Regions from separate parts of the Paenibacillus sp. FSL K6-1217 genome, predicted to be linked through region 1. Evidence: riboswitches for the same ligand, from Rfam matches in the RefSeq annotation. Region 1 holds a riboswitch; each other region holds the start of a gene.
What was found. A riboswitch is a leader RNA that binds a small molecule or an ion and turns the genes downstream of it on or off. The one in region 1 is predicted to bind cyclic di-AMP.

Region 1 (4,509 bases):
AGACCAGCTCAGGCTCGCTGTAATACTGCACGGCAATACTCAGGCTGCCGTACTCCTTGCCGCCCGGAGACGCCGCCATACGCTCGGCAACCTCCTTCTGGATCATCACGACGATGTTATCCAGCGGCAGCTTCTCTTCCAGCAGCTTCATAAGGATAGGTGTAGTCACATAATACGGCAGGTTGGCTACGACACTTACCCGGTCCCTGCCCGCGAAATCCTCGGCGAACAGCTCCTGCAGGTTCACCTTGAGCACATCATCATTACGGACCTTCACATGGGGATAGGGCGACAAGACATCCCTAAGGATAGGAATCAGCCTGCGGTCAATCTCCACCGCAGTGACGGCTCCGGCCGTCATTGCGAGCCGTTCCGTCAAGGCTCCGATACCCGGGCCGATCTCCAGCGCACCGGCTGTACTATCAAGACCGGCAGCATCCACTATTTTGTCCAGAATATTCTGATCAATCAGAAAGTTCTGGCCCAGGCTTTTTTTGAAGGAGAAGCCGTAACGCTGAATTATCGCTTTGGTTCTTGTTGGGGACGAGATGTTCTCGGTACCGCTCATGAAGTAATGCCTCCCTGATCAATTTGGGCGAGGGCCTGCGCGAATTCTTCGCGGGTAATGCCGAACATCGCCAGACGTTTGTACAGCTGCTTGCCATTGCAATAACCGATACCGAGCAGATTGCCAAGCTGCATTCTGCGCTCGGCCGCCCGGGGATGCACCATCAGCCCTGCAGCCATGAGCTCGTCCAGCCCAATGATGGCCGGCGCTCCCTCGAAGGAGGTATGCACATGCTCCAGCGCATGGCGGATAGCCTCAGGCGACGCGTTCTCGATCCCAATATCCCCCTTACGGGTGGCATCCTTCTCCGGGATGAAGGCATGCTTGCAGCCCGGCACCTTGGCCGCGACGATTTTGCGGATTCGCTCTCCGGCATGATCGGGGTCTGTAAGAATGATTACTCCCCTGCGCTCCATAGCTAGTGTAATCTTGGCAATGACCTTGCGGTCCACGGCCGAGCCCCCGGTTTCAATCGTATCTGCCTCTACCGCACGCTTAACGGCAACGGTATCGCTTTTCCCTTCAACCACAATTAGCTCTTTAATCATAAATAATTTTACTCCTTACTCCAGAACGCAAAAAGAAGAGGATTCGCTCCCCTTCTTTTTGGCTAAAGAATGTATAAGTGATGAGCGGCAGCTCTCTAGAGTTTCGTAAGTGCTTCCCTCACTATATCGTATTAACCGCTAATTTGCAAAAGACTTTCCGCCCTAGTTCAACTCCGGCTTCACAGGTCCGATCACATAGAGTGTCCGCGACTTACGGCCGAAATTACGGGCATGGCTCAGTGAATCGTAATAGACGTCCACCTTGTTGCCTTTGATGGCACCGCCGGTATCCTCTGCTCGGCGAAACCCTAATCCCTCAATGTACACCCACCAGCCAATCGGTATAATCCTTGGATCTACAGCTATAGTGCGGCCTTCCGTTACGCGTGTGCCGGAGGCGGTACGTGTTCCGATACCCGGTTCCTGCGAGGAATACGCGGTCATCGATACGTTCTTAATCATTCTTTTGTATTCGAAATCCACACCAGCCTTACTGGTAACATTGCTGGCCTTTGCGCTGGCTTTAGATGACTTGGAGGTTGTTACAGGTTTGGAAACTTTGGCAACAACAGGAACGGGTTTGGGAAGCGGCTTGGTTCCAATGGCAATGACTTTATCCTTGGTTACCGTCTGTACTTCCTTGCCGATCATGCGCATGGATGCCAGCTCGCCATCTTGATAGATCTTCTCGATGTGCTGGATCATGACGCCCGGCTTACCTGCCTGTGCCACTCTTACGGTTCCCTTGGTCAACGAGGGGTCTGCTGTCTTGATTACCCGGAAAGGCAAATTGGTTGTCCGTTGAACCACATCCTTGTTAATACGGACAATTTTGATTTCCATGTCGGCAGATACTGCGGTTTCTAGCGAAGGGTAAATCTTGTCTAGGCCTTCCAGGCTGTAGCCCAATTTGTCGATGGCCTGACCAATGGTATCCTCGGTCGTAAATAACGTCTCGGTCTTCCCGTCTACGGTAAGAGCGAACTTTTGCGCAGTGTTAATCACGATACGGTCGCCGTCTTTTATTTCATCACTAAGGCCAATAGATAATTCATCATGCGCCTGCAGCGAAATCTGTTCCTTAGCCAGCACATCACTGAACAGCGCTTCCCGCGTCTCCAGTGTCTGTACCTGTCCGTCTATTACTAGAGTAATTTCTTTCTTGCTCTGACCGTGTACGTACAGCAGAATTAACAGTGCGATCACAATCGCTGCCACACCGGCAAGTAAAACTACGCGGGGATTTACTTGCTTCAACCGTAATGCGAAAGACCTGCTGGATGATTGCGAATCATGGGATACCTCTGGTTGGAATACGCCCACTCTCTCCATCCTCCTTACATAGCCCCGTCGTCCAAGTTAGTTCAAGGTGACTGTATCACTTCTGACGAAACTAGGTTTGAGATTGCAACAGGATACGCCCGCACTTCCTTCAGCGTTTCCTGCTCATGGATCGCCTGCTCGGCATAATGACTTCCGGAGATCTGTTATATAACAGTATGCCGGGAGCATTCGCATTATTCAAAACAAAAGAAGCCTAAAAAGAGCTCATTAGAGGACTCTTTCGTGGCTTCTCCGGTGTCAAATACGTCGGAATGCTTATGCACGAGGTTTCCTCTCTTACTTGCGCTTACGGGGTTAGCTGTCGGGTTCGGGCATAAGAGAGACGCCCTATCTTAGGTCACCCGCTCACGGCGGTTGCCCTCAAATTCACCCCAAAGACCACGTAAAGAAATCAAATAATGCCTGCGGCAATTCTGTGTCTTACTCTTGTACGTTCATGCGGCAGAGCATTATTGGTTCCCCCGTTCTCCGTTCGGAGACTCAGCGAGACGATCCATGAAAAAGTGACTGTCACAGTTACAACAGCTCACTGCACTGAAAAGATGATATCCTGTTTTGATACATGTTGTAAAGGACGATTCAACCACGTTTACGTAAAAAATTGATTAAAATATTGTAATATTCGGCCGTTTTGGCGTCATAAAAGTTTAATATATCCGCTATACTTCATTTTTCACCGATTTTACTCCTGTTTTCAGAGTATTCCAAATAGTTCCAGTGCGTTCGCATACGTAATTTCCGCCAATTCCTGTAATTCAATCCCTTTTATTGCCGCGGCTGCCTCCGCTACCAGTCTCACATGAGCGGACTCATTTCGCTTGCCCCGATACGGGTGCGGAGTCAGGTAAGGCGAGTCCGTTTCGATCAACAGCCGGTCCAGCGGAGTCTGGGCAAGCACCTCTTTGGGCACCCTTGCATTCTTAAACGTAATCGGTCCTCCGAAGGAAAGATGGAAGCCCAGGTCCAGACACATCTTGGCACTTTCCCAGCTGCCGGAGAAGGAATGCATTACGCCGCCAACCTCGTCCGCCTTCTCCTCACGGAGGATGCGGATCACATCTTCATGCGCATCACGGTTATGAATACAGATCGGCATCTTCAGCTCACGGGCAAGCCCGATCTGCTTGCGGAATACTTCATGCTGCACATCCTTAGGGGAGGTGTCCCAGTAATAATCCAGCCCGATCTCCCCGATGGCGACCACCTTGGGATGAGCGCACAGGGAGGCAATCCATTCCAGGTCTCCGTCCTTCATACTGATGGCATCCTGGGGATGCCAGCCTACGGCTGCATAAATATAATCATATTTCTCGGCAAGCTGCATAGTCGTCGGTATCGTGTCCCGGTTAAAGCCGATGTTGATCATCTTGCTGACTCCAGCTTCCAGCGCCCGGGCAATGACCTCTTCGCGGTCTTCGTCGAATTGCGGAGCATCCAGATGGGTATGTGTGTCGAATAACTGCATTTCATTACATCCTTTCGGCCTGTTGTTCTATCTATAATTCCAAGCTTAAGCTGATTATTTGGCAAAAATCTCTGCGATGGACGGCGGGAGCTGTGGAAGGGCTTGCTGCAGCCTGTCCTGCGGAAAATATAAATGGTATCTGCCGCGGTGAATGCCGCTGATGGAGCGTACAATATCCGAGACCTCGGAGATTTCCCGCAGCCGCTCATGCCTGTCCAGAAGCAGAATCTGTTTGCTGTCAAAACCGTCTCCCGGACGGAACACATCATATGGAAGATCGGTGGGATAATCAATTTCCAGGTCATAATCGGGCCGTAGTCCGGCATCGGCGAAGCTGCGGCGGATTTCGTCAATCGTGCCTGCATCCAGATGCTCCATCTCCACATATTTATACAGTTTACGATGGATAAACCGGCTGCACAAGTCGCTCAGGATGGCATCCTCCTCCAGCGTCCACTGCATGAAGGCCGTCTGCATCAAGGCTTCATCCAGCAGGAGATACTGCTCTACCGTGACCTCTCCGCTGAACAGGTCGCTTAGCGGCTCAATCATGAACCGGAAAGCATGCTCCTGCTGCACCAGCT
Region 2 (4,509 bases), 3.4 Mb from region 1:
CGCCTTTTGATCATAATCAGCTATAGCCTTCTCTGCTTCCGGAGTCTTATTCAGCAGTTCACCGATCTTGAGCAAGGCTGCGCGCCAGTCACTGCTGACTTTGTCGCCGAGTACATAAGTGGGTGCGATTTTGTTCAGCTGGTCATAGAGACCGTTCTGAACGGAGCCTTCCGACTGGACGATGTGGAAATCCGGCGTGAAGCTGGTGACGGCTTCCAGCGGCAGGTCATAGCTGATCGGCGGAACGTCCTTAAGCTCAGCGGCAAGGTAAGCCTGAGTACCGTTCTTAGTAGACCACTGGGCAACCGGAGTCACGCCGAGTGCCACCAGATAATCCTCCAGATAAGAAGCAATGACACGCTGCGGATTAGCAGGGACGGTCACCTTATGCCCCATGGCATCCGTTACAGTCTTCTCCACGGCGGCTGCGACGGTTGCTGCCGGCGCCATAGTAGCCTCCACCGTTGCCGTTGGCGCGGCAGTTGCTGCACCGTTACTGCCTGCATTGCTATTATTATTTCCACAAGCGGACAGCAGCAGCGTTGTAGTCATAAGTCCGGCCACCGCCAGTTTCCCGCTTATTGATCCTTGCAGGTTGAACGAAAACATTGAATTCCCTCCTGTATGTTGCCTTCATGATTGGCAAAAGTCCTGTTACCTTTACCTTGTCTATACTGATGATATTGATTCTCATTCTCTATGTCAACCAATAACTTAAAATAACGTCAAAACGGCCGTCTCCGCATCAAGCAGAAACAGCCGTTTATCGTTTATATAATAAGGAAGCTTTATTTATGCAGGTGATACGGAACCGTGGCGATTACAATATCCTTCTGATTCATCAGATAAGAGCGGATGAACAAGCTGGTCTGATTATGCAGTACAGCCTGCCACCAGTGCTTGGTTACGAACTGCGGAATCAGGACGGTAATATGATCTGTTGAAGCGGTCTTCCATTCTACCGTATCGATGAATTTCACCAGCGGGCGGATAATGCTGCGGTAGCGGGAGCGCAGGACAATCAGCCGTACTCCGGGGTTCCACTCCTCCCACTTCTGTTCCATCTTGTGAATCTCTTCTTCATCGAACCCTACATATACAGCGACCACATTATTGGTCAAGGACTTCGCATAGCTGATCGAATGCAGGACAGCGCGGGTTACACCGGCGACAGGAACGACAACGGTGCTTCCTTTGATACAAGGCTTGTCGGTAGCCGGACAGATCCGCAATTGGTCGGCAATATTCATATAATGGCGGTGAATCCGGTGGAACACGATGATCACAACCGGCAGGAAGATGAAGGCCATCCACACGCTGGAGAATTTGGTGATAATGAAGATCAGTGTAATTGTTAACGTGGTGAGCATACCGACCGTATTCACGGCGAACTTGCTCTGCCAGCCTTTCGGCTTCGTTCTGTACCATTGGACCATCATTCCCAGCTGCGACAGCGTGAACGGAATGAATACCCCTACTGCATATAAGGGAATGAGTCCTTCCGTATTCCCGTGAAATGCCGCTACCAGCACAGCCGACATCACGCCGAGGAAAATAATCCCGTTAGAGAAGCCCAGCCGGTCGCCGCGTACCATGAACGCATGGGGCAGATATTTGTCTTTGGCGAACATGAACGCCAGCAGCGGGAAGGCCGAGTACGCCGTATTGGCTGCCAGGAACAGGATCACCGCCGTAATGCCCTGGATGAAGAAGTACAGCCCGCCCCGTCCGAAGGTAGACTCGGTAATCTGTGAGACTACCGTGGCCTTCTCATTAGGCATGATGCCGTACCAGTAAGCGAGCAGCGTAATGCCTGTGAACATCACCCCGAGAATGAGGCCCATAAGCATCAGCGTTTTGGCTGCATTTTTCTCCGCCGGCGCTTTGAAGTTAGGAATGGCATTGGAGACCGCTTCTACCCCGGTCAGGGCGGAACAGCCGGAGCTGAACGCCTTCAGCAGCAGGAACATACTCACGTTCGACACTGCCGAACCAATCTCGGGAACCTGGGCATGAGCCCCGCCGGTTGCATATTTGATGAACCCCGCGATAATCAGCACGAAGATGGAGACGACGAACAGATAGACCGGGATGGCGATGAAGGAAGCCGATTCGGTCACCCCGCGCAGGTTGACAATCGTTAAGAGCAGAATAACGGATACCGCTATAAGTACACTATGATTATGAAGATTTGGAAAAGCCGAAGTGATCGCATCCGTCCCCGCCGAGGCGCTTACCGCCACCGTCAGAATGTAATCCACCAGAAGCGAGCCGCCGGCCAGTAAGCCGGTATGAACCCCAAGATTGGTCTTGGCCACGATATAGGCACCTCCGCCCTGCGGATAAGCGAAGATCGTCTGCCGGTAGGACAGAATCAGAATGGCCAGCAAGCCCAGTACGGCTAATGCAATTGGCAATGAGTACCAGATAGCGGTGAACCCGGCGGCCACCAGTACAATCAGAATTTGTTCTGTTCCGTAGGCTACAGACGAGAGCGCATCAGAAGACAGAACAGCCAGTGCTTTCACCTTGGATAACTTTTCATGATCGAGTTCGTTCGACTTCATCGGACGCCCGATCAATAGTCGTTTTACCTTGCTTACCATTGTAGTAACAGTTCCTCTCTTGGTTAAGTTGAAACGGGGTTTCCGTGCGCTGTTTTCATAAGTGGATTTCATAAATGCAGGCAACAAAATAAGCATACGGAAATGATCCGCATGCCTTAGAGTGCATGGTCATTATCCCACTAGTGGCTTACGAGGTTAGCTGGCGGATTCGGACTGTGGTAGCCCTACGGTTACAGGCCCTTGCGGCCTGACCGATTCACCCCTTTTGGCCTTGGCCAAAGTGTGGTTCCCCCGTTTTTCCTTCCGGAAAATTCAGCGCATATTCAACTTCTCACAAGGACTAATATTAAGCTACAATACGTCTTCCGTAAAGCGTGGAAACAAATGAAAAAAGAATGAAAAGAACTCAAAACAACCAAATCCATCATCCGGTATGTCCTGATCTTTCATTCTCTTTCATTATCCCTGTAACACGTGATTTTACAGGGTTTTTGCTTATTATTTTTTGCTAAAATTAAGGGTATTCTCTTCTCTTCCTTCTGCCCGGCAGCTTCTTACTCCGCGTCCTCTTCTTTGCGGCCGTTCCAGAGCAGAATGGAGATTAAAGCAAAGGCTATCAGTGCCAGCAGAGGGATCGTTATAAATCCGAACCAATTCAGATAATCCTTGTTGCACGGTACGCCGATGGTACAGGGAAGCACCTTGCTGAGCGCCGGTATTTTCTGCTCCGCATAATGATAAATAGAGATGCTGCCGCCGATCAGACTGAGGGGGAGCACATAAGGAATGATCCGCTTGTCCGCCCGGTAGGTGGCGATCCCCAGCAGGAACAGCTGCGGGTACATGAAGATACGCTGGAACCAGCACAGCTTGCAGGGCTCGTAATGAAGGACCTCACTGAGATACAGGCTTCCCGCTACAGCAACCACACAGACGAACCAAGCCAAGTAGAGACAGTTACGCCGGCAGAAGGCAGAGAAGGCGGTCATGGGGTAGTCGCAGCTCCCGCTGCTGCCTGGATCTTGGCGTCAATCTCCTCCATATCGAACGGCTTCTGCACCTTGATGCCGTTCACGAACAAGGAAGGCGTATTCGTTACGCCCGCATCGGTGCCGGCCTTAATATCCCTGTCCAGCTCCTTCTCGTAGGTGCGTTCATCAATATCCTTGCGCAGCAGGTCGTAATCCACTGGCAGCTCCAGCTGCTTGGCGAGACTAACCAGGAAGTCAGGCGTAGCCCATTCTTTGTCCTCTGCACCCTGATTCGCATAGATGGCATCGAAGTATTTCCAGAAGGCTTCCTGATTCTGGTGATAGACCGACCGCGCAGCCAGTGTGGCTGTTCTGGAATCCGTACCGAGGAAGGCCAGGTTCACGAAATAGAAGGCTGCTTTATCCTGATCCACATACTGCTTAACGATCTGCGGCTTAATCCCTCCTGTAAACTGGGCACAGGCTGGGCACTTATAATCGCCGAACTCGACAATCTTCACCGGAGCATCCTCCTTGCCAAGCCGCAGCATTTCACTGTAATTGAAGGCCAGCGGCTTACTGTCTGAGCCGGCAGGCGAAGAATCCTTCGAAGCCAGCATGAATAATCCTACAAAAATAATGATGACGATGGCTACCGTACTCACGATCAGAATTCTCGTCTTCTGCTTCTGCTGCTCCAGCTCTGCCCTGCGCTTCTCCTGCTTGCTCATTTGAGGAGCCGTGACATGGTTTTTTTTCGTTTTGCTCAAAGAGAGTTCCTTTCCGTCCTCTGGACTGTCGTGATAAAAGAATAGTTACTTTCAAATTATATAATGTTCACTCTCTTGTTGGCAATCGCTGTATTATACAGCCTCGTTGTCCTCCGCCTTCTCCCCGTTCCCTGTATCCTTGCCGAAGAAGACCTCCGGGGAATCCTCCAGCGACTGCAGCCTGATTCTGAAGAAGAACTG
Region 3 (4,509 bases), 590 kb from region 1:
GAGCCGGCATCATAAAAGAATGTTCTCACGCCGTCCATGACTTCATAATAGTCTGTATCCAGGGGGATGCCCTTTCCGAACATCGGGGCTTTTTTGGAGACGGCTGTGAAGATCATATATCCGCCCGGCTTCAGCTGATTGTAACAATCCTGAATAAACTTCCCGCGCTCACGACGATTCAATAAGTGAATCAGCCCATAGCAGAATATACCGTCATAGAGTTTGCTGTCAAAAGGCATATCCGCTACCGGGCCGTGATGAATACGCATATCCAGCCCGTGCTGCCGCGCCAGACCAATCGCCGTTTGTGAGATCTCAATTCCTGTTACATCTATCCCATGATCCATAAAAACCTGTGCATTCCTGCCATAGCCTATCCCGGGGATAAGCAGGTCCTTCACCTTATGCTGAATAAAAAAATCCTTGGCCAGGATTGCCGAGTCAGCAGGTTCAAATCCCCACATCGTATGTTTCTCTATAAAACTGGATTCCCAGAACTCTGTCATCGTTGTCGCTCCTTACATTGAATTTAAAGGTTATTATAGATATATTATATCTATAATAACCTTGGTTTGCAATGCAGTTCATATCTGCGTCTCGCCAATGGATAGAATTGTGTGAAGGTCATATGCAGCCAACCCCACCTAAACTGGTTAAACCCCGACAGATAGTGTACCTTAATAGTATTAGTCTTTAGGAGTGGTGAATGATTGTGAAGAAAAGTAGACAAACCCCCGTGCTGGTCGCGGCCTCGATCCTGCTCATCATTATCAGCAGCCTGATCCCGTCGGATCAATCGGCTTGGCTGGGGGCGTTACAGACCCTTCTGCTCGGAGTTGGCCTGCTCGGCTGCTGTATGGCCTTTTGGCGGTTTGCCAAGGGCGGTAAGGGTGGAAAGAGCGGGAAAGGCAAGAGCTGAGTTCTATGTACTGAACGGTTGGCGAAGACAGGATCAGTTCATGGGATGGTTGAGCTATGTAAGGTGAGCCAGGCACAGTATGGGTGCGTACTGGTGCTGAGAGTCAAGGACTAAGTCGCGGCGGATGTCGATGCTTTTTTGTTTTGTAGGCGGACTCAGAGGCCCTTATTTTGTGAAAAAGACCGATTATCTCCCCGTTGCGGACTGAGAGGACGTTAACGGGCTGGGTGGAGCGGAAAATGAGGCGGAATGGGTTAAATAAGCGCCTCTCAGTCCGCACGGACTTCAGAATAGTCTCATTTGCCGAAATAGCGGATCTGTAGTCCGCAGCCCGCCCGCCATCTCCTTCTGCCGACTCCGTACCCTGATTCCGCCACAGCCATCTCCTTCTGCCGACTCCGTACCCTGATTCCGCCACAGCCATCTCCTTCTGCCGCCTCCATACCCTGATTCCCCACAGCCATCTCCTTCTGCCGCACTCTTTCCTATAGCCCGCGTATCCCGCGTTATTCCCATCCCAGTCTCAACCCGCCGAAGGGCGGTGGACAGCAGGCAGTGCTGAATGTGCGGCTGCCATCTGTTCGCGTATACCTCTAAGCCGGGCCTTCAGCTCGGGGACGCTGCACTCCAGGATCTGGCTGATCTCGGTCAGGGGGAGCTGGATGCCGTACCATAGGGCACTGGCAAGCTGATCCTCCCAGGAGAGCAGGGCAGCGGAGCAGCGGCTGCGGTCCCGCGCCAGCACGGCGCATTGGCGGATGCACTCCCTGTAGGCAGCCGGAGCAGCGGCGTCTCCTGACAGGGCGCCCTTCAGCCACAGTGGATGGAGGGCCACGAAGGTGGCGGTTGCGGCTTGCTCGGCGCGGGCGCCTTTTTCCAGCAGCAGGCAGCTAAGCGCATAGACAGAACCGCTATATTGTTCGATATAGTGGGTGAATCCGGCAGCGGTAGCTGCCTTGGGCGATAAGGGGTCAGGCATGTGGTCACGTTCCTTCCTGGATCTGTACTGTTACGTTCATTCGAGCGCGCAAAAAACCGCAGGCCAGAGGAGGACCTCTGCTGCGGTTGTGGGTCACAGGCTTCAAATGCCTGGCACAAAGCGTGGCGGATCAGGGCTCTCTCTTGGCGCTTACGAGGTTAGCTGTCGGATTCGGACGGTGAGAGTCGCCCTACCTGCCGGAGACCTGCGCGTGGCATTCTCCTTCGGATTCACCCCAAGTCGGCCTGACGGCCGGATGGTTCCCCCGTTTTCCACATGACGGAAATTCAGCGTGCATGCATATGCTCATTTTCATGAATGTGTTCAAATGCTTTCAACACGAATCATACTCTGTTCGGAGGGGGTTTGTAAAAATGGAAAAGAGTGCAATTCGCCTTGTTTTCAGCAAATGACTGACTGGCTATGCATATGGAAGCCAAAACTCATATATGTAGCAGATTATCTGCCATTTATCTCGCGCAATCGCCGTTTTTTATTTTTGCAGGCCGTTGTCAGATCACCACCAAAGGGGAATATCCTGTTTTTTCCAGGCAATGATCCGCTTGACCTCACGAACCGTTCCTGTTGTAATTTCATAGTCACTGCGTGCTGAGGCATGAAGATCCAGGAAGTGCAGCATCCCTCCGTAAGTTCCCACGGCCAGCAAGGTCTCATCCCGATTGACAGCTAACCCTGAAATGGTGCTTCCGGCATAATAACGCCACAGCTCCTGCCCCTCTGTATCAATGAGCCTCAAGTAGCCATAGGCATCGCCAATCACAACACCGTCCTTCAGCGCTGCCGCCGCATACACCCGCGCCTCCTCGTTCACGACTGGATATTCCTGGTCTGCCGCGGGCTTTCCAACTTCCAGATGTTCAAGCGGCACGGCAAGGGTAGCTCCGTTGTAGAAGTGGCAAGCATTATACCATACGCTGCGCTGGTCCTTCGTAAATAGAGTATAGTGCGGATAACTGGATTCCGGGTTGAATAAGTGAACCTGCCCTGTGGTAGTGTCATATAAAAGATGATCACTGCCCTGGCTGCCATAGGCAATCCATCGTTCATCCGGAGAAACGGCGCCATGCGCCATATCAATCCCGATATGCTCCAGCTCATCTTCCTTATATTCTTCGAGATCAGGATGCAGCAATTTCACATTCAACGGCTTCTCTGGCGAATGCTCTACCAGGAAAATTCCCTGGCTGGTGACCAGCAATAACGCCTGTCCTCCGTTAAAAGGAATGACTTGCTCCAAGGGTAACTCCTGATCCAGGCGGTCTATGTTCAAAACGGTAAAGTCCGGGTCCAGCGCTTGAATCGTTCCATTCAGCTCCCGCCACGAAAGCTCGGCCACTACTTCTCCCTGTAATGCGCTGTTCATGGATTGCAGAATGGTAATTCCTTGCGTGCCTGCCAGCGCATAGAACTGATTGTCGGGAGATGCCCCTACCAGGCTAAACTCCTTAAATACGGAGATCACATCCTCTTGCACCGCCATCACTGCATTGTTCTCCCAGGGTGAGCCGGTGCTGAACACCACTTCATCGTCACTTATGAAATGGATACCGCGAATCGCCTGCATCTCATGTTGAAAATGCCCGGCCAGCGGCCACGTTGCCGCCGGCAACTGCTCCCGCAGCTCAGCAAGCTCCTTGTGCTCGTTAGCTCTCCGAATCATCTTATAGATTTTGGCGGCATGGGCCCCGCGTGTATCCTCTGCTGGCTCATTCCCCGCGTTGTCCCAGCCTTCAGTCAGTCCCTTATGTACATATTGATTGACGCCGGCCGCATAACGTTGACCTTCTTTGCGCCATTTGGCGGCAACATCGCCTTCTAGCCACTTCACATGATCAATCCTCCTGTTCCAGATATATATAAATATACAATTTCAACATCTATGAATCGTAACAAAAAAGGTGCTGCTCCTGTTGAGAGGACAGCACCTTTGTGTATATTACAGAACAGCAGCATCCATCAGCTCCTGAAGCTCAGGAAGATTGAAGCCCTTGACCGCCCGGTCCCCGGATACGGTGACTGGAATGCCCATGAAGCCGAGCTGCTCGACCTCTTCCTGATAGACGGAGCTGGTCATCACATCCCGGACCTCGAAGGGAATCCCCTTGCTCTCCAGCAGCTGCTTGACCTGATTGCATTCGCTGCAGCCGGTGGTCGAATAGACTATTACGTTCGCGCTCATTGCTCCACTGCTTCCTTTATCGCTTTTTGGGTAATCTTCCAGTGTGAGGTGTTCCAGCGGACTTCGCTGTCCTCCAGCAGGAAGATCTGCGGAGATTCATGCTTAATCCCGAAATCCTCGGCAATCTGATTGGAGACAGAACGGTCTTCTATCACATGGACAACGGCTGCAGGAGTATCGGAATGCTGTGCATAGGCCTGAAATTCCTCGTTGGCCTTGGCGCTGATCGGACAAGTGGTGCTGTGCTTGAAGAGCAGTTTTTTGCCGGGCTGCCCGATATATTGCTGTAGTTCATCCTTAGTGTGGATTTGTTGAATAGACATCGTAGGATCACCTTCCTAAGTAAGAGTTAATGAAACCTGTTGTCAACAATTGTGTTGTTAACAACTATTAATCATGATTGTAACATAG

Region 2: linked by a shared signal. The riboswitch ahead of MHH28_RS07365 (APC family permease) and the one ahead of MHH28_RS22800 (3D domain-containing protein) in region 1 are both predicted to bind cyclic di-AMP.
Region 3: linked by a shared signal. The riboswitch ahead of MHH28_RS25405 (hypothetical protein) and the one ahead of MHH28_RS22800 (3D domain-containing protein) in region 1 are both predicted to bind cyclic di-AMP.

The regions. Positions count from the first base shown of each region.
Region 1 is NZ_CP150271.1:5,158,266-5,162,774, reverse strand. It holds gene rsmA (16S rRNA (adenine(1518)-N(6)/adenine(1519)-N(6))-dimethyltransferase RsmA) at 1-568, opposite strand, end outside; gene rnmV (ribonuclease M5) at 565-1,116, opposite strand; gene MHH28_RS22800 (3D domain-containing protein) at 1,279-2,439, opposite strand; cyclic di-AMP (ydaO/yuaA leader) riboswitch at 2,729-2,956, opposite strand; gene MHH28_RS22795 (TatD family hydrolase) at 3,155-3,925, opposite strand; gene MHH28_RS22790 (HD domain-containing protein) at 3,980-4,509, opposite strand, start outside.
Region 2 is NZ_CP150271.1:1,714,926-1,719,434, forward strand. It holds gene MHH28_RS07360 (ABC transporter substrate-binding protein) at 1-609, opposite strand, end outside; gene MHH28_RS07365 (APC family permease) at 789-2,606, opposite strand; cyclic di-AMP (ydaO/yuaA leader) riboswitch at 2,736-2,895, opposite strand; gene MHH28_RS07370 (disulfide oxidoreductase) at 3,122-3,556, opposite strand; gene MHH28_RS07375 (DsbA family protein) at 3,553-4,308, opposite strand; gene MHH28_RS07380 (ATP-binding protein) at 4,402-4,509, opposite strand, start outside.
Region 3 is NZ_CP150271.1:5,745,288-5,749,796, forward strand. It holds gene MHH28_RS25390 (class I SAM-dependent methyltransferase) at 1-506, opposite strand, end outside; gene MHH28_RS25395 (hypothetical protein) at 713-919, shown strand; gene MHH28_RS25400 (hypothetical protein) at 1,216-1,362, opposite strand; gene MHH28_RS25405 (hypothetical protein) at 1,443-1,898, opposite strand; cyclic di-AMP (ydaO/yuaA leader) riboswitch at 2,032-2,201, opposite strand; gene MHH28_RS25410 (hypothetical protein) at 2,416-3,747, opposite strand; gene MHH28_RS25415 (glutaredoxin family protein) at 3,856-4,098, opposite strand; gene ytxJ (bacillithiol system redox-active protein YtxJ) at 4,095-4,421, opposite strand.